Regions from separate parts of the Gordonia sp. AC31 genome, predicted to be linked through region 1. Evidence: predicted binding sites of a transcription regulator. Region 1 holds the regulator's gene; each other region holds the start of a gene.

Region 1 (6,992 bases):
GTCCGCCCGCCGCGACGAACGGGATCATGTAGCTCACACCGGTCATGAGTGCCTGGCGTGTACGGCCGGCGAGACCGATGCCCGACTTCGACGAGTCGGCCGCGTCCGCGTCCGCGCCGTCGCCGGTGACGCGCGCCGCGTTCGGGTCGCGCCCCGCCGCGACCGCCTCGGCGATCATGGCGTCGGGTTCGTTGATGGCGCGCTTCACCCCGGATGCGATGACGGGTTTGCCGCGGAACCGGTTGCGATCCTTGACCCCGACGTCCGTGGCGAAGATGACGGCGTCGGCCGAGGCGATCACGTCCGGATCGAAGGCCGTGGTCGCCGAGGACCCCTGGGTCTCCACCGCGAACTCGACGCCGGCCCGCTCGGCGGCGTACTTCAGGGCGTCGGCCGCCATGTAGGTGTGGGCGATGCCGGTCGGGCACGCGGTGATCGCGACGATGCGCGGCTTGGCCGGTCCCGGGTCCGGGGTCCGGTCCGAGTCCGGGTGGGCCGGCGCACCTTCGGGTTTCGTGGTCGACGGGGCAGGGGTGGACGGGGTGGCGGTCGGCGCGGCGGTGCTCGCGGCCGGCGGCGCGGGGTCGATGGCCTCGTTGACCAATTCGATGACCCGCTCCTCGTTCTCGGCCGCGCGGAGCGAGGCCACGAAGTCGGGCCGGACGAGTGAGCGGGCCAGCGAGCTGAGGAGCTTCATGTGCGCACTGGCACCCCCCTCGGGCGCGGCGATGAGGAAGACCAGGTCGGCCGGCCCGTCCGGTGCGCCGAAGTCGACCTTGCGGGACAGCCGCGCCATGGCGAGACTGGCCGCGGTCACCGACGCGGTACGGGCGTGCGGGATGGCGATGCCGCCGGGAAGTCCGGTGGCGGACTTGGCTTCTCGGTCCAGTGCGGCCCGCGCGAGGTCGGCGGGATCGGTGGTCCGGCCGGCCGCGGCGAGGGCGTCGGCGAGCGTGGTGATGACGGCGGCGGGATCGCCGCCGGCGTCGACGTCGAGACTCACCGTCTGCGCGGTGATGATCTGCTCGGTCATGGGATGTCCTTCGGTGGAAAGAGTGGGGTCGGTGCTGGGTGGGTCGATGGTGGATGGAGTCGGTGCTGGATGGGTGCGGTGTTGGATGGATGTGGAGACTCGCCGGGACGGTGCCGTCAGGTCATGCGCGCGGCTCCCGACAGTTCGGTCACCCGCACGCCGGGGAGGTCGAGGTGGTCGGGCGTGGGGGCCTGGGTGCCGGCGAGCGATGCGGCCGCCGCGCCGTACGCCACGGCCGACCGGAGGCAGTCGGCGGGCGCGGCCCCGGTGCTCTGCGCGATGAGGTAGCCGGCCAGTGACGAGTCGCCGGCGCCGACGGTGCTGCGCGGGACGATCGGCGGCGGGGTCGCCGACCACACGCCGGATGCGGTGACCAACACGGCCCCGACGGCGCCGAGGGTGGCGAGGACGTTGCCCCCGATCTGTTCGGCGATGGTCGCAGCGGCGTCGATGACCGGTCCGAGATCGTTGCGCGCGAGTGCTTCTCGGAGCTGTCCGGGGTCGGCGCCGGTCAGTTCGGCGAGCTCGTCCTCGTTGGGCTTGATCAGGTCGACGCGACCGGTGACGCTGGCACGGAGGGGAGCGCCCGAGGTGTCCACCGCGACCCGGCAGCCGGCGAGGACGAGGTCGTCGGCGATCGAGCGGTACCAGTCGTCGGGGACGCCGGGAGGCAGCGACCCGCAGAGGGTGACCCACTGCGCGGAGCCGGCGTGCTCACGGATCAGCCCGACGAGCGCCTCGCGGTCCGGGCCCGTCAAGGTGACGCCCGGTGCGTTGATCTTGGTGGTCGTCCCGTCGGATTCGGCGATGGTGATGTTGGACCGGACCTCGCCGTCGACCGGCACGGCGTCGTAGGGGAGTGCGAGGTCGTCGAGTGCGGCCCGCAGCGGGTCGCCCGGCCGCGCCGGGAGCAGTGCGCGGGTGGCCAGGCCCGCGGCCGCGACGACCCGGGCCACGTTGACGCCCTTGCCGCCCGGCTCGGTGCGGACCACGCCGGCGCGCTGCACCTCGCCGCGGGCGAGCGGTGCGCCGAGTTCGAGGGTGCGGTCGAGACTCGGGTTGGCGGTGACGGTGACGATCATGCGATCACGACCTCGACGCCACGCGCGGACAGGGCCGCCGAATAGGCCGGGTCGATCCCGGAGTCGGTGATGAGGACGTCGACGTCGTCGAGTCCGGCGAAGGAGGTGAGGTCCTCGCGGTCCATCTTCGAGCTGTCGGCAAGGACCACGACCCGTTGCGCGGCTGCGACCATCGCCGCCTTGACCGCGGCCTCGTCGGGGTCGGGTGTCGACAACCCGTGGGCCTCGCTCAGGCCGTTCGTCCCGATGAAGGCGGTGGTCACGCGCAGTCGGCGAAGCGCGTCCACGGTGTCGACGCCCACGGTCGCCTGGGTGAGACCGCGTACGCGTCCGCCGAGGGCATGGAGACCGTCGGGATGGGTTCCCGCGAGCAGGCCGGCGATGGGCAGGCTGTTGGTGAACAGGGTGAGCCTCCGATCGGGAGCGGTCGCCTCGGCCGCGCGGTAGGTGGTGGTGCCGGCGTCGAAGAGCACCGAGCCGCCGTCGGGCGGCAGGAACCGGATGGCCGCCCGGCCGATCGCGGTCTTCTGCTCGATCTGGCTCGACTCCCGTTCGTCGATCCCGAGCTCGCCGAGGGTGCGCATGATCTCGGCGCGCACGGCGCCGCCGTGGACCCGCTGGAGATGTCCGGCGCGTTCCAGTACCGCGAGATCGCGTCGGACGGTCTCGCTGGTGACGTCGAATTTCTCGGCGAGCGCGGCCACGGATGCCCGCCCCGCGAGTCGCACCTCGTCGACGATCGCCTGTTGTCTCTCCTCGGCGTACACACCGCTCCGATCTCCGGTTTCGACCAACCCGCTTGTTGAGGCGTGTGGGATTGGATGTTGTAGTAATTGTGTTTACGCCTGTTTGTGTTGACAAGTCAAGCACTTTTTGTAACGGTGGTCACATCGGTAGTCGAGTGAGAGGCAAGACGATGGCGCAGATCCTGACGGGAACCCCGGTGGTCGGCGGGTTGGCCCACGGTCCCGCGCTGTGGCCGGGCGAGCGACCCGACCACTCGCCGGAGAAGCTCGGCGTCGGTGTGGAGATCGCCGAGGAACGGCGCGCCGACGAGGTCACGCGCTTCGCCACCGCGGCCGGCGCCGTCGCCGCGCGGCTGCGCACGCGCGCGTCGCAGAACACCGGGGTGACGGCCGAGGTGCTCGCCGCGACGGCGGGCCTGGCCGAGGACCGCGGCTGGATCGGTGCCGCGACCGCGCTCATCGGCAAGGGCGCCCCCGCCGAGGCCGCTGCCGTCGCGGCCACCGAACAGTTCGCGGCGGTGTTCACCAAGCTCGGCGGACTGATGGCCGAGCGGGTCACCGATCTCAACGACGTGCGCGACCGGGTCCTCGCCGAACTGCTCGGCCTACCCGAACCTGGTGTGCCCACTCCGGAGGTGCCGTCGGTCCTGCTCGCCGACGACCTCGCGCCCGCCGACACCGCGGGCCTCGACCCCACGAGCACCATCGCCCTCGTCACCCGCCTCGGCGGACCGACCAGCCACACCGCGATCATCGCGCGCCAGCTGGGGATCCCGTGCGTGGTGGCGGTGGCCGACCTGGACGAGATCGAGCCCGGCACAACCGTTCTCGTCGACGGCAGCACCGGGCGGATCGAGGTGGAGCCCGATGCGGAGGCGGCCCGGGCTCGCGTCGACGAGGATCGGCGGCATGCCGCACTCGTCGCCGGCTGGACCGGTCCGGGGCAGACCGCCGACGGGGTGGCCGTGGCGGTGCTCGCCAACGTCGCCGACGGATCGTCGGCACGCGCCGCGGCCGGGTACCCCGTCGAGGGCGTCGGGCTCTTCCGCACCGAACTCGCGTTCCTCGAGCGTGCCGACGAACCGTCGGTGGACGAGCAGGCCGCGATCTACCGGGAGGTGCTCGATGCGTTCGACGGGCAGAAGGTGGTCATCCGCACCCTCGACGCCGGGTCCGACAAACCGCTCCGGTTCGTGACCCATCCCGACGAATCGAACCCAGCGCTCGGCGTGCGGGGCGATCGGATCGCGCTGGCGCACCCCGAGATCCGCGCGCATCAGCTCGACGCGATCGCGCAGGCCGCGTCGGGGTCGGCCGTCGCGCCGTGGGTCATGGCGCCGATGATCGCCTCGCCGGCGGAGGCGCGCACCTTCGCCGCCGAGGTCCGCGGCCGTGGTCTGGTCGCCGGGGTGATGATCGAGGTGCCCGCGGCGGCGATCCTGGCCGAAGCCGTCCTCGCCGAGGTGGACTTCGTATCCATCGGCACCAACGATCTGACCCAGTACACGATGGCGGCCGATCGGATGTCGGCCGATCTCGCCGGACTGACCGACCCGTGGCAACCGGCCGTGTTGAGCCTCATCGCGGGTGTCGCGGCAGCGGGTGCACGTCAGGGAAAGCCGGTCGGGGTGTGCGGCGAGGCCGCCGCCGATCCGAACCTCGCCTGCGTGCTCGTCGGTCTCGGGGTCACCTCGCTGTCCAGCGCGCCGGCTGCTGCCGCGGCCGTGGGGGCCCGGCTCGGCGAGGTGTCCGCACCGGACTGCCGGGCCGCCGCCGAGGCTGCCCTGGCCACCTCGGATCCCGCCGCGGCGCGCGAGGCTGCCGCGGCGGTGCTCGACGGTTCGGTCGGTGGAGAGGTCAGACTCGCCGCATCACGGTGACGACCTTGCCGAGGATGACGGCATCGTTGCCCGGGATCGGATCGAACAGTTCGTTGTGCGGCATGAGCCAGACGTTCGGGCCCTGACGCTTGAAGGTCTTCACGGTGGCCTCGCCGTCGATCATGGCCGCGACGATGTCGCCGTTGTCGGCGACGTTCTGCTGCCGGACCACGACCCAGTCGCCGTCGCAGATCGCGGCGTCGATCATCGACTCGCCGACGACGCGCAACAGGAAGAGCGATCCCTCGCCGACGAGCTCACGGGGCAGTGGGAAGACGTCCTCGACGGCCTCCTCGGCCAGGATCGGACCGCCGGCCGCGATACGGCCGAGAACCGGCACGAAGGTCGGCTCGGGAAGCTGGCCGGCCGTCGGGGTGTCCGGCGACGGGGTGTCACTCGGGGCGATGTTGACCGCACGGGGACGGTTCGCGTCGCGCTTGAGCAGCCCCTTGCGTTCCAGCGTCCGCAACTGATGGGCCACCGACGACGTCGAGGCCAGGCCGACCTCGTCGCCGATCTCCCGGATGCTCGGCGGATAACCGCGCTCGCGCACCGAGCGGCGGATCACCTCCAGGACCCCGGCCTGTCGCGGGGTGAGTGAGGCCTCGGCGGCGGCGGCGTCGAACGGGGCCTCGTCGTCGGCGCCCCGCGCTCGGCCGCGCCTATCGCCGGTGTCACTCATGTTCGGTTCCTCTCGTCTTCGGAACGTGCTGGTAGATGGCTTGCGCCGGGTCCGAGCCTAGCGGAGTGCGACCGGCACCTCAAACATTTGTTCGATGTGTCGCGAGACTTTGTCGGGACGTCGTGCTACAAATTCGAACATCAGTGCATCGAACATCTGATCGATGTTCGAACACCGACCGCCACACCCCGCACGATCCAGACACCAGAACACCGGAGGGCACCATGCGCACCGCCACTCTCGTCGCTCCCGTCCGCACCGACCGTCCCGACGCTGTCCGGCCCCCCACCGACCGCGCCGATCGGGTCCGGACGCGCGCCCCGCTGTCCGACGGCGGCCGCCCGGTAGACAACCGGCCGGCCGGCACCCGACCGCGGGGTGCGTCGCCGGTGACCCCGCGGGTGGGCGGTACCCACTGTGGCTCTTCGGTCGGGGTGCGCGGGCGTGGCCCGGTCGGACCCGACGCGGCGGTGTTCCGTCGCCGCCGCCGCACCGCGGTCGCGCTCCTCGCCGGCGTCGGGCTGGCGTTCGTCGTGTGGGTGTTCGGTGTCGTGGGCCAGAACTACTCGGACTCGCTGACCCCGTCCGCCGTGAGTGCCGAGGTCGTCCACGTGCGCTCGGGGGACTCGCTCAGCTCGATCGCCGGCCGGGTGGCACCCGAGATGCCGCGCGAGGTCGTGATCGACGAGATCGTCGCGATGAACGATCTGGGGTCGAGCGCGCTGCAGGTGGGCCAGCCCCTGCTCACCCCCCGGTACCGCTGAGGCCGGGCGGTATCCTCGATGTCACAGGGGCCGGCCGACAAGCGGCGGGGCGCACGCTTCGGGTGCGTTCCAGCGTCCCGCGACCTGCGTGAGGACACGATGCGCTGCCCCTTCTGCAAGAACGACGACACCAAGGTCATCGACTCGCGTGTCGCAGATGAAGGGCAGGCCATCCGCCGCCGTCGCTCCTGTGTGGAGTGCGGTCGCCGGTTCTCGACCGTGGAGAGCGCCGTGCTCGCGGTGGTCAAACGCAACGGCGTGACCGAACCGTTCAGCCGGGAGAAGGTCATGCGCGGCGTGCGGCGAGCCTGTCAGGGCCGCCACGTCGCCGAGGACGCGCTCGCGCAACTCGCCCAGCAGGTCGAGGACACGGTGCGCGCCAGTGGATCGGCCGAGATCCCCAGCAACGAGGTCGGACTCGCCATCCTGGGTCCGCTCCGCGATCTCGACGAGGTGGCGTATCTGCGCTTCGCCTCGGTGTACCGGTCGTTCGACTCGGTGGAGGACTTCCAGCGCGAGATCGACGACCTGAAGGCGGCATCGGGTACCGGGAGCGCGCTCGCCGAACCCGTGTCAGCCGAGTCGGTCCAGAGCTCGTAGGACCCGTTTCTCCGACACCGGGAACGCGGTACCGAGACGCTGGGCGAACAGCCCCACGCGCAACTCCTCGACGAGCCACTGCGCTTCGTCGTCGACCACCGCCCGCCGGTGCTCGGGTACCTGTTCGATGCGCTGGGCCCACCGTTCGACGGCGCGATCGACGGCGGCCACCCCGGCCTGGTCGCGTGCCGCGGACGCGGGTAGT
Region 2 (6,992 bases), on a different contig from region 1:
AACTCCGAGCTGGACCCTGAACTGCCGTCGGGTGATGCGTCCCTGGTCGTCGACGCCTTTCTGGCCGCGGCGCGCGGCGGCAGTCTTGATGCGATGGTCGCGCTGTTGGGCGAGGATTGCATCCGTGTCGCCGACCGGTCACTGGTACCGCCGGACACACCGACCGTGGTCCGGGGCGCCCGGGCGGTCGCGGAGGAGACCCGATTCTTCGCCGACCGTATCCGGGCAAGCACGCCGATGTGGCTGGGAGGTCGGATGGTTCATGTGATCGCACCGGGCGGTCACCCGCTCGCCGTCATCGACATCGCCGTGAAGGGTGGGCGAGTCGTGCGGATCGACATTCGTCGCATGACGTCACCCGCCGTGTCCAGGTAGTCCTGACCGGCGATGTGGCCTCTGCGGTGTTCAGAAGGGCGGCGGGTTGGCGTCGTTCCAGCGCTTCTCGGCGCGTTGGTGGCGTCGGAAGTCGTTGTCGCGCTGCGTGTCGAGTCTGTCGCGGGCGGGATGATCGGGTGACCGTCTGGGGAAGAGCTTGTTGAACAGGTCGCGTCCGCTGAAGGCGTTGCCGACGAACATGTGCCCGGTGGGGGTGGTGAACCAGGCGGTGCGGGACTCGTCTTGGTGGTCCTGCCAGCTGGTGAAGGTCTTGATGCGGTGATGGAACCGGCACAGCGGTTTGAGGTTGCGCGCATCGGTCGGGCCACCGCGACGCGGGTCGGTGTGATCGAAGGGTTCGGTGTGGTCGAGATCGATCTGCCAGACCGGGGCGTTGCAGCCGGGGAAGGTGCAGCACAGTTCGCCGGCGCGCACCAGCGCCTGGAGCTTCTTCGAGGGGGTGTATCGCGTTGTCGAACTGTCCGCGTCGGGAGCCGGTGAACCGTCGGGTGCGTCGGGTGCGGGATGGATGTAGGTGCGGCGGGCTTCGGCGAGGAGTGTTCGGGCGGTGTCGGCGTCGATGATGCCGTGGCGGTCGAGGAAAGCGGGGTCGTTGTCGAGACCGAACAGGGTCGACAGGTTCACCACGATGTGAAAGGTCGCGCGCGGCGCCAGCGATGACGACGGCGACGCGTCCGGACCCGGAGGGTCGGCGACAACCGTGTCGCTGTCCGGGGTGTTGGTGTCATCGTTCCCGGAGTGGCGCGCGGGTGCCTCAGTCGTGTGGTCGGCGGTGTCCACTGTCGCTGCGTCGACGTCCCCGGTGGTGTCGGCTTCAATGTCCATTGCGGCAGGTCGGCAGTCGTCGCATTCGCACGCGATAGAAGCTTCGCCCCGCGCGAGCGCTTTCAGAGCATCGACCCGGCGGTTGGCCAACTTTCGAGGGTCGCCGGCGTGGACCGCGGTGGCCATCGCCGTCAGGCGGGCGTCGAACTCGGCGGCATCAGCATGGGGCAGCGTGCCGGAGATCCGGGACTGCCCGGGTGTGAAGCGGTCGGGGGTGACGGTCACCTTGCGGTCGGATTTCACTCGCTCCTTGCGTCGGCGGATCGCGTCGGGTGCCCACTTGGCGACGATGGAATCGACCATGGCGGTGAACCGGGCCGTGGACATCGGTGCGCGGGCGAAGATCGCTTCGGCGAGATGGGCGTCGACGGTCTGCATCTCCTCGTCGTCGGTGATGAGGTCGGTGCGTTTGAGGGCGATGAGGAAGCGGCGCTTGTCGATTCGACCGCACGCGAGTGCGTGTCCGGTGAAGGAGAGTCGGTAGCGCAGTGCGTCGCCGGCTTCGATGAGGTTTTTCGCCTCAGCCGGTGTCACGGTGAGGGTGGCACCGACTTCGGCGATGGCCTGCTCGAGACCGTTGGGCCCGAACTGCTCGTAGGGGTTCTCGCCGGCAGCCACTCGCGCGGACAGGTGCTCGAAGGCTTCGATGGAGTCGAGTTCGCCGCTGTGCGTCTCGGCGCGCCGCTGGGCGTAGTCCATCTCGCGTTCATCGTGAATGAGGCTGGCAACGACCATCATTCGATGCGCGGACGCCGCCGCCAGGCCGGCGCAGTGATTCAAGACCTCGATGAGTTCAGAAGCGGAGAGTTCATGGTCGGGACGAAAGCGTGGCTCGACCGACTCCTGTGATGGGTCCACCGATGTGGTGGATCCGGCCCCCGCCCCCGATGACATGCCACCACTATACTCGAACATGCGTTCGAGTCAAGTGTTGATTATCAACTTCCTCAGACTCTTGTCGAATGAAATCACGACGCACCGACAGGTCGGAGGGTGCTCACTGCCTACCGCAGTTGGTGTGCAGACTCCTCAGAGCTGCTCACGGTGCCATCATGGTGTGGCTACAACCGACAACTTGTAGTCCAGGGTCAGGCGGGAGGTAGAACGCAGCGTGACCACCATCGGCGATCCTCGCTTTGATGCAGGCATTCTCACCATGAGCGATGCGGCTCGCTATCTAGCCATCAGTCAGCAGACGTTTCACCGGTGGGCGAAAGGCTACGACCGTGGGGAACCGCTTCTACATGTGGTGGACGCGCCACAGCGACAAGCAAACGTGTCCTTCATCGCCCTGACCGAGGCATACGTACTCGACGCCCTTCGCAGCGCAGGCGTTCACGTTCGCAAGATCCGTCCCGCGCTCGAGCAGCTGCAACGGGACTTCGGTCGTGACTACGTGCTGACAGCGCCGAATCTGGCCACAGGCGGTGTTGATGTCCTGTGGGACTTCGCCAAGACCCGAGCCGGTGCCGGGCTCATCGAAGCGCGATCCGGGCAGAATGTCATCCGCGAGATCGTCCAGGACTACATCTCATATGTCAGTTGGGACGGTGAGCATCCGAACCGCCTACAACTACGCGAATGGGAGCCGGAGAAGGTCATCGTCGACCCAGATGTTGCGTTCGGGCAGCCTCGGTTCGGAGCATCAGGACCTCGCCTTGCGGACGTCGCTGCAATGCTGAAAGCCGGAGAGGACGGCGAGGTCGTTGCCGAGGAGTTCGACATCTCGAGATCCCAGGTTCGAACCGCCGCCCGCGTCCTCCTGGGCCGCACCGCCTGAGTTCTATCTGGACGAGAATATCGCCGGCAGGACCTTGCGGCGATCGATCGAAGAGCTCGGCTATATCGTCCATACTCCGGCTGCGGTGTACGGAACTCGCGCGGCAGCCGAGGGGACGCCAGATGAACGCTGGCTCCGTGATGTCGGCCGGAACGGGTGGGCGGCAATAGGTCGGGACACCACAATTCTCGTCACGCCCTCGGAATTGCAGGCCTACAAGCGCGCTCGCATCCACCTGTTCCTGTTTCACGGTCAGGCAACCAGGCAGCAGCTGGTTGATACCCTCCACGCGAACCTGCGCGACATCTGAACGCACTGCATGAGCGGCACCCCGTCCGTGTGGCGCGTCTTCGGTGACCCACGCCCGCGTCTCGAGCAGTTGATGTAGCCGTCGTCGTTGGCCTCCAGGCGTGACGTCAGCGATGTCCATGGGGCGGGCGATGCGGACAAGGCGTGGGTCCTGCGTGATCTCGCGTACCTCAAACGACGGGTCGATGTCCTCGGTGAAACGTTCGACGACCAGAGAACCGTTGCTGTCGAACCCGATTCGGTGATGAGTCAATCTTGTGGTGAACTTCCAGACGGCCATCTCTTCGATGTCGGTGGTGACAGAGTCTTCGCACTGGACGCATTCCAGTGCCTCGTCGCTGTCCGGGTCGTCGGTGTGTTCGTCGCACGGCTTCCACTCGGAGGTGACGAGATACCCGGGGGTCCACAGTGTGGCGTCGGTCGGAGGCCATTCGACCGAGTACCACTCGCCAGGGGCGACGCCGTACGCGCTGGCGGCTTCGTCGAGGGCGATCTTGCGGTCGGCTTCGGTCCATACGACCCGGGGCGGAATCGCCACGTCTTCGATGGGATCGATTCCGGCGTAGTCGGCGGGATCGCCGAGCAGTTCGGTATCGGTGGCATCCTGCTGACTTGCCGGACCACCTGAGCGGTGCGAGTCGAGCGTCGCTGCTTCGGCTGTCGCCGCGTCGATCTCGGCTGCGAGATACGCAGCGGAGTTCATCCGCTCATGAACCGATTTCGCTGGGATCCGCGAGACGAGCTCGTCGATCACTGCTTGGTCGGCGGCGTACAGCACTTCGGAAACCTGGCGCAGAGCGGTTTTTCCATCCTGCACCGGGATTTCGGACGCCTTGGAGTCCCACGTTTTGGTGGCGATCTGATCGCGCCGGTCAAGCATGTCTGACACGAGCGAACTGATGTCGTCTGCGGACGTCGTGTCAGGGAGGAGCGACAGCTCCCTCAGATCGGAGATGACACGCGTGAATCGATCGCGTGCATCAGAAGACCAATCGATCCAGCGCTCAGTCATCGTCGTCTCCCGGGGCGTTCTCTGCTGCGAACCTAGGTGCCATCATCTCCATCTGCTCGAACACCGTGGTGATGGCGGCCGGCTGCTTGTCCGGCGGGTATTTGTACTTGACCAGCAAGCGTTTGATGGAGGACCGCAGTTTCGCGCGCACGTCGTCGCGGACGGTCCAGTCGAATTTGGTGTCGCGCTGCATGATCCGGACCAGCTCGCGCGCGATTTGGGCGAGGACTTCGTCGCCCTGGAACTCGACCGCCGACTCGTTCTTCGCAACGGCGTCGTAGAAGGCGAGTTCGTCCTCGCTCAGAGCGGGTGAGAAGCGTTCACCGCGGCTTCCCTCCGCCGCCACTTCTTTGGCCATCGCGATGAGCTCGGCGATGACTTCGGCGGAGGTGATCTGTTGGTTTGTGTAGCGCTTCATCAGATCGGTGATCCGCTCGGAGAAGTCACGCTGCCGAACGACGTTGTTCCGCGTTGCACGCGCCGATTCCTCGGTCAGGGTCGCGCGAAGCGCTTCGATCGCCAGGTGCGGGTTGGTGGCGGCCTTGGCCTTGGTCTCGAAGTCGGGCCCGAGGTCGGACAACGACGGCTTGGGAAGTCCTGCCGCGTCGTAGATGTCGACGATCTCACCGCTCGCGGTGGAGCGCGCCACCAAGGACGACAGCAGGCGTTTGATCTCCTCCGGAACCGGGCGACCTTCGGCCTGCCGGTCGGCGGCGTCGAACTTGCCCATCCAGACGCGGACTTCTTCATAGAACTGGACCGTCGGCCGCAACTCGCCGAGCGACTTCTCTCCACCGGCTAGTGCCCAGGCTCTTGCGAGATGGGCGGAGAGGGAGCGGTAGCGTCCGCCGAGAGTCTCCTCGTCTTCGGACCCTGCGTTGCCCGGGGTTTCGGGCGAGCGCAGGTACTCGGTCAGGCCGACGGCCGCTTTCATCCACCCGCGGTCGGGGTCCTTGGCCTTGCTTCGCCAGTCGTATCCGGAGCACACGTCATCGAGTTGTGCGAGCAGCTGCTGGGTGAGTGCGACCGCCTCGTCGATGTTCCGGCCGACCGGTTGCTGTGCCTGGTCGGTCTCGGTGTATTCGGCGAGTGCCTTGTGCAGGTTGTCGGCCAGGGGCGCGTACGCGACGAGCAAACCGGACGGCTTTCCTCGAAAGGTCCGGTTCACGCGCGCCAAGGTCTGCATGAGCAGTGCGCCCTTGAGAGGACGATCGAGATACAGCGTGTGCAACGGAGGCGCGTCGAAGCCGGTGAGCATCATGTCCTTGACAATGACGATTTGCAGCTCGTCATCGGCGTCCTTCAGTCGCTTCTGGATTATCTTGTTCTGTGCATCCCGCCGAACGTGCTTTGCGACGAGGCCCTGGTCCTTGGCGCTTCCGGAGTAGACGACCTTGATGATTCCTCGGTCGACCGCGTCGTCGTGCCACTCCGGACGGAGTGTGACGATCTCCTCGTAGAGCCGGGCGGCGATGTCACGGGTGGCGGTGACGACGAACGCCTTACCGGGGGTCGAGATGAAGGTCTCGAGGGATGCCGACCGGCCGTCCCAGTGTTCGACGATGTCGGCAGCGAGTGCTTTGACGCGTTCAGGAGCGCCGTACACCGCGTTGATGACGGCCACGGACTTCTCGATCTGAGCGCGTTCGGCGTCGTCGAGGCCGCGAGTTGCTTCGTCGGCGGCGCGGTCGAGATCGTCCTCGGTCACTTCGTCGGTGAGTCCGACCTTGATCAGTCGCGGCTCGAAGTAGACCGGCACGGTGGCGCCGTCGTCGACGGCCCGGGTGAGGTCGTAGATGTCGATATAGGGGCCGAAGACCTCTCGGGTGTTGCGTTCGGCGAACGAGATCGGGGTGCCGGTGAACGCGATCAGAGTCGCGTGCGGCACCGCATCGGCGAGATGTCGGGCGTATCCGTCGAGGTCGTCATAGTGACTACGGTGCGCCTCGTCGACGACGACGATCACATTGCGACGGTCGGTCAACAACGGGTGGTCGGCGCCCGCCTCGCGCTCGGCTTGTGTCCGACTGAACTTCTGCAGGGTGGTGAAGTAAATGCCGCCGGTCGTTCGGTTCGACAGTTCATCCCGCAGTTGTTCTCGCGAAGTAACTTTCACCGGCGATTCGTCGAGGAGTTCGGACCGGTTGAAGGTCTCGAATAGTTGTCCGTCGAGTTCACGTCGGTCGGTCACCACGACGATGGTCGGGTTCTTGAGCTTCGGTTGACGTGCCACGAGATGCGCGTAGAGCTCCATCTCCATGGACTTGCCCGACCCCTGGGTGTGCCACACGACGCCGGCCTTGCCGTTGCTCTCCGCAGCCGCAACGGTGTTCCCGACGGCCTTGGTGACCGCGAAGTACTGATGCGGCTTCGCGATTCGCTTCAGGTAGCCGTCGGCGCCGGCGTCGAAGGCGGTGAAGTTGCGCAGAATCTGCAGAAAGCGTTCCGAATTGAACACGCCGTCGATGAGGTACTCGAGTTCGAGGCCGAGCTTGTCGGGATCGTTCGAGTGGCCCGACGCGATGGGCTTGCCGTCGTCATCGACGTTCCACGGTGCGAAGTGCTCCAGCGGCGTGAACGGTGTGCCGTACCGGGCGGTGATTCCGTCACTGATCACCGAGATGACAGCGAACCGGAACACCATCGGGAATTCGTGCAGATAGGTCCGGA
Region 3 (6,992 bases), on a different contig from region 1:
GCGTGCCGGTACGCGCGATGCTCAACGCGCTGTTCGGTGTCCAGGGTCTCCTGGTCGGCGTGCTCGTCGCGGTGGCGGGCGGCATCGGCTTCGTCGGTCTGATCGTCCCGCACGCGGCGCGGCTCCTGGTCGGCGCCACCCACCGCGCGATGTTGCCGGTGGCGGTCTGCGGCGGTGCGCTCTTCCTGGTGTGGGTCGACGTGATCTCGCGGGTGGCGGCCGCACCGCGCGAGATGCCGCTGGGCATCGTGACCGGACTGATCGGGGCACCGATCTTCCTGTTCCTCATGGGACGACGCCAGTACGTGTTCGGGGGAGGCTCGTGACCGACCCCGCCCGCGCATCGTCGATGTCGTTGCGCGCGAACGCGCTTGCGTGCCGTCGAGGTGGCCGCGTCGTACTGCGGGATGTCGATCTCGCGGTCCCCGCCGGCACCCGACTGGCCATCGTCGGGCCCAACGGTTCCGGCAAGACCACCCTGCTGCGCACGCTGTGCGGTCTCGAACGCCCGGTCGCCGGCACCGTCGAGGTGAACGGAAACGACCTCCACCGCATCCCCTCGCGACGCCGCGCCATGTCGATGGCGGTGGTCGGCCAGGAGGAACAGCCCTCCGCGGAGCTGACGGTCGGCGAGGCGGTCGGCCTCGGCCGGACCCCGTACCGGTCGGCCTGGTCCACCGGGAGTTCCGACGACAAGACGGTGGTCGATCGCGCGTTGATCCAGGTCGGGCTCGACGGCTGGGGCACCCGCTCGTGCACCCAGCTGTCCGGCGGCGAACGGCACCGCGTCGTCCTCGCCCGCGCGCTCGCTCAGCAGACCCCGATCCTGGTGCTCGACGAACCCACCAATCACCTGGACGCCGCCTGGCGACTACGACTGATGGAGATCCTCGACGAGCTCGACGCCACCGTGGTCGCGGCGATGCACGACCTCGACCTGGTGTTGCGTCACTTCGACTCCGTCGCAGTGGTTTCCGACGGTGGTGTCATCGTGCACGGACCACCCGTCGAGGTGCTGACGCCGGCTCTGCTGGCCGACGTCTTCGAGGTGTCCGGCACCGTCGTCGACCATCCATCGACGGGCCTGCCCCATCTGCTCCTGAACACTCCCACCACCACACCCGCCCCCAGCGCTCTGACGAAAGACATCCCGTGAGAGGACATCCTTTGACCATACGTACGTCCCGAGTCCACCCGACCGTCGCCATCGTGGCGGCGACACTGATCCTGGGAACTGCCACCGCCTGCGGTGCCGACAGCACTGTGGCGTCGGAAAGCACTGTCACCATATCGAATTGCGGAGCCGACGTCGCCTTCCCGCAACCCCTCGACCGGTTGTTCGTCAACGACGGCGGCATGATTGCGATCGCACTCGCCGCCGGTGCCCGTGACAACATGGTGGCGGTCAGCGCGCTCGCCCGGGACAAGGACATCCTGCGGCTCGAGTACGGACCCCAGGTCGACACCCTGAACGAGGTCGCGACCGAACGTCCCACCCTCGAGAACATCGTCGCGGCGAAACCCCAAGTGCTGTATGCCGGATACAACTACGGCATGAGCGAATCGCGCGGGATCACACCCGAGATCCTCGCCGGACACGGCATCGACGTGTACCAGTTGTCCGAGGCGTGCCGGCAGACCGAGGGCGAGGCGCAGCGCGGCACCATGGACCCGTGGGTCGCGCTCGACACCGATCTGCGCAACATCGGCACCCTCACCGGCAATCCCGAGCAGGGCGCCGCCGCGGCCGACGAGGTGGCCGACCGCCTCGAGAAGCTGCGCGCCGCACCACAACCCGCCGCGAAACCGACGGTCTTCGTCTTCGACAGCGTCTCGGACACCATCTTCTCCTCCGGATCCTTCGGCGGCCCGCAGGGCATCATCGACGCCGCGGGCGCGCGCAACGCGACCGACGACATCGAGGACACCTGGACCGCCGTGAGCTGGGAACGCCTCACCACCGCGGACCCCGACGTCATCGTGTTCGTCGACTATCCCGGCCAGTCGGTCGACGAGAAGATCGCCGCCCTGCGTTCTAATCCGGCGAGCCGGAACCTGAAGGCCGTGCGCGAGAACCGCTTCGTGAACCTGCCGTACGCGATGTGGGTGTCGAGCCCACTCAACATCGACGCCGCCGAGATCATCCGCGGCGTTCTCGAGAACCACGGCCTCGCACCGGAATCCGGTATCACCCCGTCCCTGGATGTCGCGCAATTGGACCTCGGGGGCAACAACTGGCTGGAGTGAGTCGCGGGACGCCCCGTTGAACACGTGGGGCCGCGGCGATCGTCATGCCGCCGCCCCACGGAGAAGTCGGTGGACCCCTACCACGAGGCACCGACAAGTTACCGGCTCCGAATAGCGTTGCACAACATCAGTTTTGGCTTGCAATCCGCTCGCACCGGTGTACACTCGAACATACATTCGCGGCAACGGTTCTCGGGGGGTGACCATGTCTGACGAACAAGCGTCGCGGCGACCGCGTGCCGTTGAGTTGGTGGCCGACCTGCACCGCATCCTCGGTGAGTTGCAGACCGTGGACCTGTCGCCGTGTACCGATGCCGAACTCGCTGAAGTGGCCGCGGAGACCGAGCGCGCCATCGCGCGTCTGACCGTCGCCGGTGACCGGCAGATCGATCAGGTCGAGGCTCGCGACCTGCCCCGAAAAGCCGGCTGCCGAACACTCATGCAGTACATGACACACCGGCTACGAGTCTCGAACCCGATGCGGCGCCGTAAGCAGATGGACGCCACCGCCACCCGCACCAGCCTCGGCGGCGAGGTCCTCCCACCTGAACATCCGTGCCTCGCTGAGGCTTTCGCACAAGGCGCGGTCGGCGCCGCGCACGTGCAGGCCGTCCTCGACGTCCTCGACCGCATCCCGGGCACCATCGACCACGACATCAAGGTCGCCGCCGAGCGACAGATGGCCGAGATCGCCGAAGCCCACACCCCCGCCGAGATCACCCAGCTCGGTGCGCGGCTGCTTGCCCACCTCGACCCCGACGGCACACTGGCCGACGATTCGGAACGCAAGAGGCGCCGCGGCCTGTGGATCGGTCGGCAACGCGCTGACGGGACCGCAAAGATCTCGGGCACGCTGACTCCCGAACTCCACGCCCGGTTGTCGATGATGTTCGCGGTCTGGGGCAAACCTGGACTGAACAACTCCGACGACCCGCAGTCGCCACGCGGGCCGGCCGGCACCGCCGACCCCGACGCCCTGACCGCCGCAGCCGACCGCGACGGTCGCACTCTCGCCCAAACGAATCACGACGCCCTCGACGCCGCACTCGCCGCAGGCTTCGCCGACGGCACACTCGGCACCTCGCATCGCGGCCTGCCCGTGCAACTGATCATCAAAACCGACCTCTCCGACCTCGTCCGCGAAGCCGGACTCGCCACCACCGCCACCGGCACCCTGCTTCCCATCCGGGACTTGATCGCGATGGCCGGTGACGTCCAGCCGTGGTTGGCGATCTTCAGAGACGCCACCGCTGTGCCGCTGCACTTCGGGCGGGGTAAACGCTTGGCCACCCGCGAACAACGCCTCGTCTCCTTCGCCCGCCCCGACGGGGAAGTGTGTTCGGCACCCGGCTGCGATCAGCCCGCCACCCACATCGAGCTTCATCACGCCGAACGAGACTGGGCCAAGGGCGGTCTCACCGACATCGATGATCTCGCCCCTGCCTGCCCCCGTCATAACCGGATGGTCGGCGACCAACCCGGCCAATACACGACCCGCATCGAACGGTCCGGACCCGACGAAGGCCGCTGCCTGTGGCGGTTGAACGTCGAACCCGGCGCCCCGCCCAACCCCGAACGCCTCAACCGCCGACCCGACATACCCCGGCGGTTCGCCCAACACCTGAACACCGTGCGCAACGAGATCCACGGACCTGCCACCAGGCCCGGCGATGAGTCGCGCCCAACCCTTCGTGACGCGCCCTCCGCAAGCTCCGGGCGCTCCTCAGGGAGCAGGGCTAACGCGCCCTCCGCAAGCTCCGGGCGCTGCTCAGGGAGCAGGGGGCCCGGCGATCAGTCACGCCCCGACGCCGTCGGCTACGGCGACCGCGGCCGGCGCCTCGAACTCGCCTACCGAGAACTCGTCCATCCGCGAACACCGCCGGAGCACCTCACCACCCCACCGCTGACCCCGGTCGAAGCCGCACTCGCACGCATACTCACCGACCACGCGTGATTGCACACAACACGAGGGGCCCGGCATCGGAATGCCGGGCCCCTCGTGGGTGTCAGCGCGCCTGATCAGATCAGGCCTGCGGTGCCTCCGCGAAGTTGCGGGTGACCGCCGGGTCGACCGGGATGCCCGGGCCCGTCGTCGTGGAGACGGTGACCTTCTTGATGTAGCGGCCCTTGGCGGCCGACGGCTTGGCGCGCATGATCTCGTCGTAGGCAGCGCCGTAGTTCTCGGCCAGCTTGGCCGGGTCGAACGAGGCCTTGCCGATGACGAAGTGCAGGTTCGCAGCCTTGTCGACGCGGAAGTTGATCTTGCCGCCCTTGATGTCGTTGACGGCCTTGGTGACATCGGTGGTCACGGTGCCCGTCTTCGGGTTCGGCATCAGGCCGCGGGGTCCGAGGACACGCGCGATACGGCCGACCTTGGCCATCTGATCCGGGGTGGCGATCGCGGCGTCGAAGTCCAGCCAACCGCCCTGGATGCGCTCGATCAGATCCTCGGCGCCGACCTCGTCGGCACCGGCGGCGGCGGCCTCGGCGGCCTTGTCGCCGGCGGCGAACACGATCACGCGGGCAGTCTTACCGGTGCCGTGCGGCAGATTGACGGTGCCTCGAACCATCTGGTCTGCCTTACGGGGGTCGACGCCCAGCCGGATCGCGACCTCGACGGTCGCGTCGGTGTTCTTCGACGACGTGTCCTTGGCCAGCTCCACAGCCTCCAGCGGGCTGTACAGCTTGGTCTTGTCGACCTTCTCGGCCGCGGCCGCGTAGGCCTTGCTCTTCTTGCTCATTGCTCTGTTCCTTCTCCGCCGTCAGTCGGCGGGGTGTGTGGTGCGGGCCGAGCCGGCCCTCCCACGGTGATGATGAGGTCTGTCAGCCTTCGACGGTGTCGAGAGCGCGAGATCGCAAGCTCACTCGACGGTGATGCCCATGGACCGAGCAGTACCGGCGATGATCTTCGCGGCCTGGTCGATGTCATTGGCGTTCAGGTCTTCGGCCTTGGTCTTGGCAATCTCACGGACCTGGTCCATGCTCACCTTGCCGACCTTGTTGGTGTGGGGCTCGCCGGAGCCCTTCTGCAGGCCGGCGGCCTTCAGCAGGAGCTTCGCAGCCGGCGGGGTCTTCAACTTGAAGTCGAAGGAGCGATCTTCGTACACGAAGATCTCGACCGGGATGACGTTGCCGCGCTGCGACTCGGTCGCCGCGTTGTACGCCTTGCAGAACTCCATGATGTTCACGCCGTGCTGACCAAGCGCCGGACCCACGGGCGGGGCCGGGTTGGCCTGGCCTGCCGAGATCTGGAGCTTGATGATCCCGGCGAGCTTCTTCTTCTTGGGAGGCATCTTCTGTTCCTTGCTTGTTTCCTTGCGAATTCACGCCCGCTGGAGACGTGAAAGTTCTGGGTTGGTGGTCCGGCCCTAGATCTTCTCGACCTGGTTGAACCCGAGCTCGACCGGCGTCTCGCGACCGAAGATCGACACGAGGACCTTGACCTTGCGCTGCTCGGCGTTGACCTCGCTGATCGACGCGGGCAGCGTGGCGAACGGGCCGTCCATGACGGTGACCGACTCGCCGACCTCGAAGTCGACCTCGATGACGTTCGACGCGGCGGCAGCTGCGGCCTCCACGCCCTCGGCAGCGGCACCGCGCGACGCGGCGGGCTTCTTGGCCTCGGTCCGCGGCATCAGGAACTGCAGCACCTCGTTGAGCGAGAGCGGCGACGGCTTGCTGGTCATCCCGACGAAGCCGGTGACACCCGGCGTGTTGCGCACGGCGCCCCACGACTCGTCGTTGAGCTCCATGCGGACGAGGATGTAGCCCGGCAGCACCTTGCGGTTGACCTTCTTGGGCTGGCCGTTCTTGATCTCGGTGACCTCTTCGGTCGGCACCTCGACCTGGAAGATGTAGTCGCCGACGTCGAGATTCTGCACGCGGGTCTCGAGGTTGGCCTTGACCTTGTTCTCGTAACCGGCATAGCTGTGGATCACGTACCAGTCGCCGGGCGCGCGCCGGAGCTGCTTGCGCAGTTCCTCGACCGGATCGACCTCCGCCTCTTCAACCAGGGCCTCTTCGACAGGGGCCTCGTCAGCGGCGGCCTCGTCAACCGGGACCTCGTCGGCATCCTCGGAGACGGTGTCCTCGGCGGGGGCCTCGTCACCCTCGACGACCACGTCGTCGGCGACCGCGTCACCCTCGGTGTCCACCGCGTCGGTCACGGCCGCGTCGACAGCATCGACGTCGGCAGCAGCCGCGTCGACGGAGTCGGTCGAGGCGAGTTCGTTCTCCGGGGTGCTCACTGCAGCCCACGCTCCTTATGGTTCATCTGGCGGTCGTGTTTCTCGTCGCCGGCCGAGCCCACCGCGTGGGTCAGCCGAACAACCAGAGCACGCCCTTGGCGAAGGCGAGGTCGAGGCCGGCAATGAACGCGGTCATCACGATGACGAACACGAGCACGACGATCGTGTAGGTGATCATCTCGCGCCGCGTCGGCCAGATGACCTTCTTCAGCTCGGCGACGACCTGCGTCAGGAAGACCCAGATCCGTACGAACGGATTCCGGCTCTCCTCGGCAGACGCCTTCTTCTTGGTCTTGCGTTCCTTGACGGCGACGGACCCCGTGTCGGAGTCGGCGTCACCGTCGGTTGCACCCGCCGCCGAGCGACGTCCGCGAGCCGAGCGCTTACCGGACGGACGCAGCTCCTTCGCGGTTCCGGTCGACGTGTCGTCGTCCGTACCCGCGTCGGTGGCCTCGTCGCGACCGTCGAGCTCAGCCGCGGCCGAATCGGCCGCAGAAC
Region 4 (6,992 bases), on a different contig from region 1:
ACCTCGCTCGGGTCGATCGATTCCGCGGGATCCGGTGCGGTATCGGGATTCAGGCTCCCCATCGGACGCCCGGACGCGGGCTCCGGCTTGCCCACCACGCGCGGACGTCGCGGGTCGTCGACGATCATCCGAGCGGGGTTGTCGGCGGGGATCATGCCGAGACGTGCTGCCTTGTCCGATAATTCAGGCGCCGAGTTGCCCGATTCGTACGTGCGCTTGAGCGCGTCGCGCTGATCGATGAGGGACTGGTTCTGCGTCCGCTCGATTCCCAGCTTGTAGGAGTCCTGCGCCGCCTTGGTCGACAACCACAGGCTGAGACCGAGTCCGAGGACGAGCAACGCGATCACCGGCACGACAAACGGGGTGTGCTGCAGTCGCTCTCGCAGGGACACCCCGGTCATGGACAGTCCGCCGCCGGTACGACGCGCAGGCGTGGCACGACCCGCCGCGGAGCGTCGGTGTCGACGGTCGAGTGCCCGCTGGGCGGCCCTCGATCGCGTCGCACGTTCGGACTCGATGCGGGTTCGGCGTGACCGTCGCGAATCGCGCTCGTCCCCGGCGGACCGCGACGGGGCCTCGTGCAGGATGGTCATGCTCAGCCCTTCTTCTCGACTCGTTCGATCGCGCGGACACGCACCGGCGCCGAGCGCGGGTTGGTGGCCAGTTCGTTCTCGTCCGGACGTTCGGCGCCCCGTGTGACGAGACGGAACTCCGGTGCCGTGCCGGGCAACTCGACCGGGAGGCCGGGAGGCGAGGTGGACGATGTGCGCGTCGCGAACTCGCGCTTGACGATCCGATCCTCGAGAGACTGGTAACTCATCACGGCGATCCGTCCGCCCACGGCGAGCGCGTCCAGCGCGGCCGGCAGAGCCTTACGCAGGACATCCAATTCGTGGTTGACCTCGATGCGCAGCGCCTGGAACGTCCGCTTCGCCGGGTGCCCGCCGGTCCGCCTGGTGGCGGCCGGGATGGCGTCGTAGAGCAGTTCGACGAGACGCGCGCTGGTCGAGAAGGGCTCCTTGTCCCGCTCCCGCAGGACCGCCGAGGCGATCCGGCCGGCGAAGCGCTCCTCCCCGTAATCGGAGAGCACGCGGGCCAATTCGCCGTGCGAGTACGTGTTGAGCACGTCGGCGGCGGTGAGCAGGTCGTCGGAGTTCATGCGCATGTCGAGCGGCGCATCCACCGCATAGGCGAAACCGCGTCCGGCCTGGTCCAGCTGCATCGACGACACCCCGAGATCGAACAGTGCGGCATCGATCACCGACTCCCCCGCTGCGTCCATCACGTCACGGATCTCGTGAAAGGTGGCCTGGTGCAGCGAGATCCGGTCGGAGTACGACGCCAGGCGCTCGCGGGCGATCTCGAGTGCCGAGGCGTCCCGATCGATGCCGACCACGCGGACGTTCGGGAACGACTCGAGAACCAGTTGACTGTGCCCGCCCGCGCCGAGCGTGGCGTCGAGGAAGACGCGCGGATCGTCGGAATCCAGTGCGGGGGTCAGCAGTTCGACGATGCGCGCACCCATGACGGGGATGTGACCGAACTCGCCGGACCGACGCGGTTCGTCCTCGGCATCGACCATGATGAAGACCCCCCATCGGCATGTATGCGGTATCGGCGGTGGGCGGATGCCTCGGGTCGGCGAGAGCAGGCGGTCGGATGGAGCGGGGTCCCGACCCGATCACGCACCTGGCGTTGGGGAAGTACGCCAGGGTCGCCACCGGGCCGGGGCCTCGTGCCACCCGAAGCCGCTGGGCACCGAACTCGCCCATCGGTTGCTGTCTCTTCGGTCGGTTTCTGGTCGGTTGCTGTCGTTGGTGTTGCTGTCTCGGCGGTGTGGCGGGCCGGTCCTCCGGCTACAGCACCGCGTTCAGCGCGGCGGAGTTGGCGGCCGAGAAGTTCTCCTCGTGCCGCGTCTGGTACTCGTTCCATGCGGCCGAGTCCCAGATCTCGAGGTGATCGAAGCTGCCGAACACCACGCACTCCTTGGACAACCCCGCGTACACGCGATGGTCGCCGGACAGACTGATCCTGCCCTGACCGTCCGGTCGCTGCTCTTCCGAACCGGCGAAGAACGTCCGCTGGAACGCGCGCAGATCAGGGTCGTTCCGAGACGCCTCGACGATCCGAGCGGCTATCGCGTCGAACTCTTCGGTCCGGTACACCGACAAGCTGTGATCTTGGCCTTTGGTGACCACTACCCCTCCTGCCAGTGCATCGCGGAACTTGGCGGGCAACGTGAGCCGCCCTTTGTCGTCCAATTTGGGCGTGTAGGTACCGACGAATCGCACGGACACGTCGACACCTCCTGCCCACCGGGTTCCGCGTCGTATCTCGCCTCACCCAGTGCTGCCACAGTACCCCACTTTCCACCACTTTCCACCCCCACCGCCCCCCGCATTCACTCACTGACAGCAAATTCCCAGTTCAGGGAGCTCAAGATGACGATGAACGCGCGTGTCGCCGGCGCGTCATGGGCGCAAAGAAGGGCAACAAGCGTGTGATCAGAGATACCGATGAGGTTCGAGAGGCGGGAAATCCAGGCATAGATCCTCTAGTGGGGCAAAGTGGGGCGTCCCGGTGGGGAGAAGTGGGGATCGCCGGTGGGGAGAAGTGGGGATGCCGGCAAAGAAGAGCGAGGACCGTCGACTGGGCGTCCGATCCCGTCGATCGTGCGCCCGAATCCGTCGGCCGTGCGCCCGAACCCGTTCAGCGTGCTCTGGAGAGCGATCGAGGACATGAAAGAGCCGCGTGCCCGAAGGCACGCGGCTCAGTCGTATGCGAAGTTGCGGGAGTCGGTCAGCCGATCGACGAACGCGGAGTCGGGATCAGCGGATCACTCCTGCTCGAACCGGCGATTGAATCGCTCCTCCATGCGCTCCGACAGCTTGCGCTTGGCGCCGGACGACCCCGGTTGCTTCTTGCCGGACCTGGTCGACGACGAGCCCGCCTCGGCGGTGTTGTTGTCTCCCCAGAGAGCGAAGAGGCCGGCCCCGAACATCACCAGGAAGCCCAGGAGGCTCACGATCGGGAATCCGCCGATGTTGATGTTGACGATGAGTCCGCCGACCAGCATCACCAGGCCGACGACGAAGACCGCTGCCGCCTGCAGGCGACGACGACCGCTCGACTTCCCAAGGCGCCGACGCTTGACACTGGACGCAAACTTGGGGTCTTCCGCGTACAGCGCGCTCTCGATCTGTTCGAGCATGCGTTGCTCGTGCTCCGAAAGTGGCACCGACCCTCCTTCTCACTGATCCGTGACGCCGACGAAGGTCACCCGCGACCGGAAAGGCGTCTGCGCCTATATCGTCCCATGATACGAGGTGAAATCGACCGCGACCACCATTACTCGCTGTTGCCGACGACCGGGCGGTGCCAGAAACCGCAAAGTGTGGCCGGATTCACGCCGTCGCGCCGATCTGCGGCGCTTCGGCACCGAGTTTTCCTTGCTCGTAGGCGATGACCATCGTCTCGACCCGACGCAGGAAGTCGAGGACGAGCAGCCGCATGCCGGCGACGCTGTCGGGGTCGATCGTGCGGATGATCCCGGACTCGATCTTCATCCGAACCGGCGACAGCGCGGCGAACCGGGCGGCGATCGGCGCCAGCTCGGGGGCGACCACACCGATGCGGGTCCAGGCGTTCGACGTCCTGCGCCGCACGGTCCCGACCGGTTCGTGCACGGCAAGGGCCGCGCCCGAGGCGCGGAGTGCGACGAGGTACAGCTGGCGGAACCGCTCGACGTCGTCGTCGACGCCGTCGGCATTGTCGAAGAGCACGTGTGCGCGCTCGAGGAGATCGCGCGCTCGACCGACCATCACCGGGTCGACGGGCGCCGCGTGGGTGAGAGCCGTGGCGCTGCGGTGTCTGGCCATGTCGTCCTCCTCGTGCGTATGGGCTGTGTCCGGCGGCAGACGCTTCCCTCGTCCGCCGCCGGACCGTGTCGTCGGATGAACGCGAACAGCTTGCGGAGGCACATTCATCGAACATCCGTTCGACACGTTCAATATAGCTATCCCGGCGTCGGCGTTCAAGACATCTGTGACCCGAAACCCCCGCCGGGGAGTACAACGCCACCACCTGCGGGCCGATTCCTGCCGAGTGTGCATCATCGATAGGACAATTCCCGGAAGTGGCCTGCGACGCGATGCCCCCGGCAGAGGGCGGCCCGCCCCAGCGGCAGCCGACCTCGTCCGCAGGTCGACGACGCAGGACGAACGATGCAGAGAACGGAAATCCGTTGACCATCCGCCTGGTGAGCCTGAGTGGCCAGGACGCCCGGGCCTGGCTCGAGCCGGCCCTGGAGATCTACGTGACCGCGATGAATTATCCGCGCGGTACGGAGATCCATCGGGCCGGGCTCTGGCGCGAACACATCGCGCGGCCCGGATGGCGTGCGGTGGGCGCGGTCGAGACGGTGACCCCATACGAGGCGCGGACCATGCCGGCCGCGCGGCGCCGGGTCGGTCCACCGGTCGGCTTCGGACCCGACGACCTGCTCGTCGGCATCGCCTACGGCTACACCGGCGCGACCGGTCAGTGGTGGAACCAGCAGCTGCGGCTCGGACTCCGCCAGACGGGCCGACCGCCCGAGACGGTCGAGGCGATCGCGCGCGATTACTTCGAGCTCACCGAGCTGCACGTCCACCCGACCGCCCAGGGCCGTGGGATCGGACAGGCGCTCCTCGCCCGGCTGCTGGCCGATCGGCCCGAACGCCATGTGCTGCTGTCGACCCCGGAGATCCCCGCCGAGGACAACCGCGCGTGGTCGTTGTACCGGCGGATGGGTTTCACCGACGTCCTGCGCCACTTCACCTTCACCGGCGATCCGCGTCCGTTCGCGTTCCTCGGCCGTCCGCTCCCCCTGAAACTGCAACCCCCGGCCGCCGCCCGCCGCGCCGGTACCGGGAGCTGACGATGCACGGCACCCGGCGTGACGCCGTCGTCATCGGCGCGGGCCACAACGGCCTGATCGCCGCGGCCTACCTGGCACAGGCCGGACGGGATGTGGAGGTACTCGAGCGGGACGACATCCCCGGCGGCGCGGTCTCCACCGTCGAACGGTTCCCCGGCCATCGGGTCGACCGGGGGTCGTCGTCGCATCTGATGATCCGTCACTCCCCCGTCCTCGACGACCTCGACCTCGCCGCGCACGGCCTGCGCTACGTCGACTGCGATCCGTGGGCGTTCGTCCCGGCCACCGCGACCGCCCCGCCGATCGTCTTCCGCACCGACCTCGACGCGACGTGTGCTTCCATCGAGAACGCCTGCGGTGCGGCCGATGCCGCCGCATATCGACGGTTCGTGGAGACGTGGACGCCGCGGGCGCGGGCGGTCATGGATGCGTTCTACCAACCCGCGACGATGGGGAAGTTCGGCCGGGCCTTCGGCGGGCTCGGCGGCACCGCCACCACGGCACGCACGGGGTTGTTCGGCCGGCGCGGCGGCCGGGTGCTGAACCTGACCGCCGAATTGATGGCCTCCGGCGATTCCCTCCTCGACGAGTATTTCGAGTCCGAACAGCTCAAGGCCGGACTCGCGTGGTTCGGCGCCCAGTCCGGACCGCCCATGAGCGCACCGGGCACGGCGCCGATGATCGGATTCGCCGCACTCATGCACCGAATCCCGCCCGGACGCGCGATCGGGGGCAGCGGCGCCCTCACCGAGGCCCTCGTGCACCGAATCCACCAGGACGGCGGCCGTGTCTCCTGCGGCGACCCCGCGGTCTCCGTCGCCCGCTGCGGCGACCACTGGCGGGTGCTCACCGGCACGGGTCAATCCCGTTGTGCCGCAACAGTCATCCACGCCTGCCACGTGCTCACCACGCTCGACCTCCTCGCCGCCGGCGGTTTCGACGCGGGCGTCATCGACCGCTGGCGACGCGCCATCGTCGTGGGCAGCGGGATCGGGATGGCGGTTCGCCTGGGGACGACCGGCCTGCCCGACTACCAGGGGCTGCCCGGCGACCTGCCCGAGCACGGCGTCCATTCGGCTCTCGGACTGCTGGTCACCGACCGCGCCCACCTCACCCGAGCCCATGCCGCGGCGTCGGTGGGCGAGCTCCCGCCGCGCCCGGCTGTGGTCGCGATGAGCTATTCGGCGATCGATCCGACGCTCGCGCCCCCGGGCCGCTCCGTCATCAATCTCTGGGCACAGTGGCATCCGTACCGGCTGGCCGACGGCGACTGGCCGGCCGCGGCGGACCGCGCCGCGAAGGCCGTCGTCGACGAGGTGGACCGCCACGCGCCCGGTTTCGCCGAGTCGGTCGCGCATCGGTACGTCCAGACGCCGCGAGATCTGGCCGATGAGCTGGGCCTGATCGGCGGCAACATCATGCATGTCGAGATGTCCATCGACCAGATGTTCATGTGGCGTCCCACCCCCGACCTCGCCGGACACCGCGTCCCCGGTGCCGACGGCCTGCTCCTCGCCGGAGCGTCGACTCACCCCGGCGGAGGTGTCACCGGCGCGAGCGGTTACATCGCCGCCCACCTGGCGCTGCGACGCGGGCGTCGGGGTCTCGGCCGTCGGCCCTGACACCGCCGACACCCGACGCGGCGCGGTGTGACCGGTGCCCCGCGGTCCGGCCGGGGTCTGGCACGATGAGCACCGTGCGTTCGTCGAATCCCGTACCGGGTGCGCCCGGGTCCCGCCGAGCCCGGCGCCTGTTGCCGTCCGCGGTCGCCGTCGCTCTCGTCGCCCTCTCCCCGCTGATGGCCGGTTGTCTCGAACGGTCGACGACGGTGGGAGATCGCTACTCGGGGAGCGTCGTCGTGGCGACCACCCCGGACAATCCGCGCGGGACACCGCAGTTCGACCTCCCCGAGTCGATGGTGGGGCAGGTCTCGGTGACCGACTACAAACAGGTGCCCGATCGTCCCGAGGCGCCGTCGTCTCCGGGCGCCGGACCCGAGAACACGGCGGATTCCCCCTCCCCCTCCGAGCCCGCCGGAAACGACGAGGCCGGCGCGGACGAGAACCCCGCCGAG

The links. The regulator LexA, encoded in region 1, represses DNA repair genes until DNA is damaged. The targets are predictions, from matches to a motif close to CGAACANNTGTTCG.
Region 2: a site for LexA is predicted at 2,130-2,143, ahead of Q9R39_RS05005 (DUF222 domain-containing protein). Genes of this name have one in related genera too.
Region 3: a site for LexA is predicted at 2,414-2,427, ahead of Q9R39_RS19555 (HNH endonuclease signature motif containing protein). Genes of this name have one in related genera too.
Region 4: a site for LexA is predicted at 3,987-4,000, ahead of Q9R39_RS00725 (SAV_6107 family HEPN domain-containing protein). Genes of this name have one in related genera too.

The regions. Positions count from the first base shown of each region.
Region 1 is NZ_JAUZVK010000004.1:253,585-260,576, forward strand. It holds gene Q9R39_RS07130 (fructose-specific PTS transporter subunit EIIC) at 1-1,033, opposite strand, end outside; gene Q9R39_RS07135 (1-phosphofructokinase family hexose kinase) at 1,150-2,115, opposite strand; gene Q9R39_RS07140 (DeoR/GlpR family DNA-binding transcription regulator) at 2,112-2,882, opposite strand; gene Q9R39_RS07145 (phosphoenolpyruvate--protein phosphotransferase) at 3,032-4,741, shown strand; gene lexA (transcriptional repressor LexA) at 4,719-5,423, opposite strand; gene Q9R39_RS07155 (LysM peptidoglycan-binding domain-containing protein) at 5,648-6,187, shown strand; gene nrdR (transcriptional regulator NrdR) at 6,287-6,787, shown strand; gene hrpA (ATP-dependent RNA helicase HrpA) at 6,761-6,992, opposite strand, start outside.
Region 2 is NZ_JAUZVK010000003.1:131,997-138,988, reverse strand. It holds gene Q9R39_RS05010 (sigma-70 family RNA polymerase sigma factor) at 1-375, shown strand, start outside; gene Q9R39_RS05005 (DUF222 domain-containing protein) at 406-2,115, opposite strand; gene Q9R39_RS05000 (DUF433 domain-containing protein) at 2,378-3,001, shown strand; gene Q9R39_RS24730 (hypothetical protein) at 2,928-3,311, shown strand; gene Q9R39_RS24725 (hypothetical protein) at 3,399-3,938, shown strand; gene Q9R39_RS24720 (hypothetical protein) at 4,020-4,196, shown strand; gene Q9R39_RS04995 (type I restriction endonuclease subunit R) at 4,315-6,992, opposite strand, start outside.
Region 3 is NZ_JAUZVK010000019.1:32,119-39,110, reverse strand. It holds gene Q9R39_RS19570 (iron ABC transporter permease) at 1-326, shown strand, start outside; gene Q9R39_RS19565 (ABC transporter ATP-binding protein) at 350-1,156, shown strand; gene Q9R39_RS19560 (ABC transporter substrate-binding protein) at 1,207-2,247, shown strand; gene Q9R39_RS19555 (HNH endonuclease signature motif containing protein) at 2,453-4,201, shown strand; gene rplA (50S ribosomal protein L1) at 4,272-4,988, opposite strand; gene rplK (50S ribosomal protein L11) at 5,109-5,540, opposite strand; gene nusG (transcription termination/antitermination protein NusG) at 5,616-6,494, opposite strand; gene secE (preprotein translocase subunit SecE) at 6,565-6,992, opposite strand, start outside.
Region 4 is NZ_JAUZVK010000001.1:157,695-164,686, forward strand. It holds gene Q9R39_RS00705 (hypothetical protein) at 1-593, opposite strand, end outside; gene rsmH (16S rRNA (cytosine(1402)-N(4))-methyltransferase RsmH) at 596-1,582, opposite strand; gene mraZ (division/cell wall cluster transcriptional repressor MraZ) at 1,857-2,297, opposite strand; gene Q9R39_RS00720 (DUF3040 domain-containing protein) at 2,837-3,238, opposite strand; gene Q9R39_RS00725 (SAV_6107 family HEPN domain-containing protein) at 3,405-3,878, opposite strand; gene Q9R39_RS00730 (N-acetyltransferase) at 4,244-4,918, shown strand; gene Q9R39_RS00735 (NAD(P)/FAD-dependent oxidoreductase) at 4,921-6,540, shown strand; gene Q9R39_RS00740 (LppM family (lipo)protein) at 6,606-6,992, shown strand, end outside.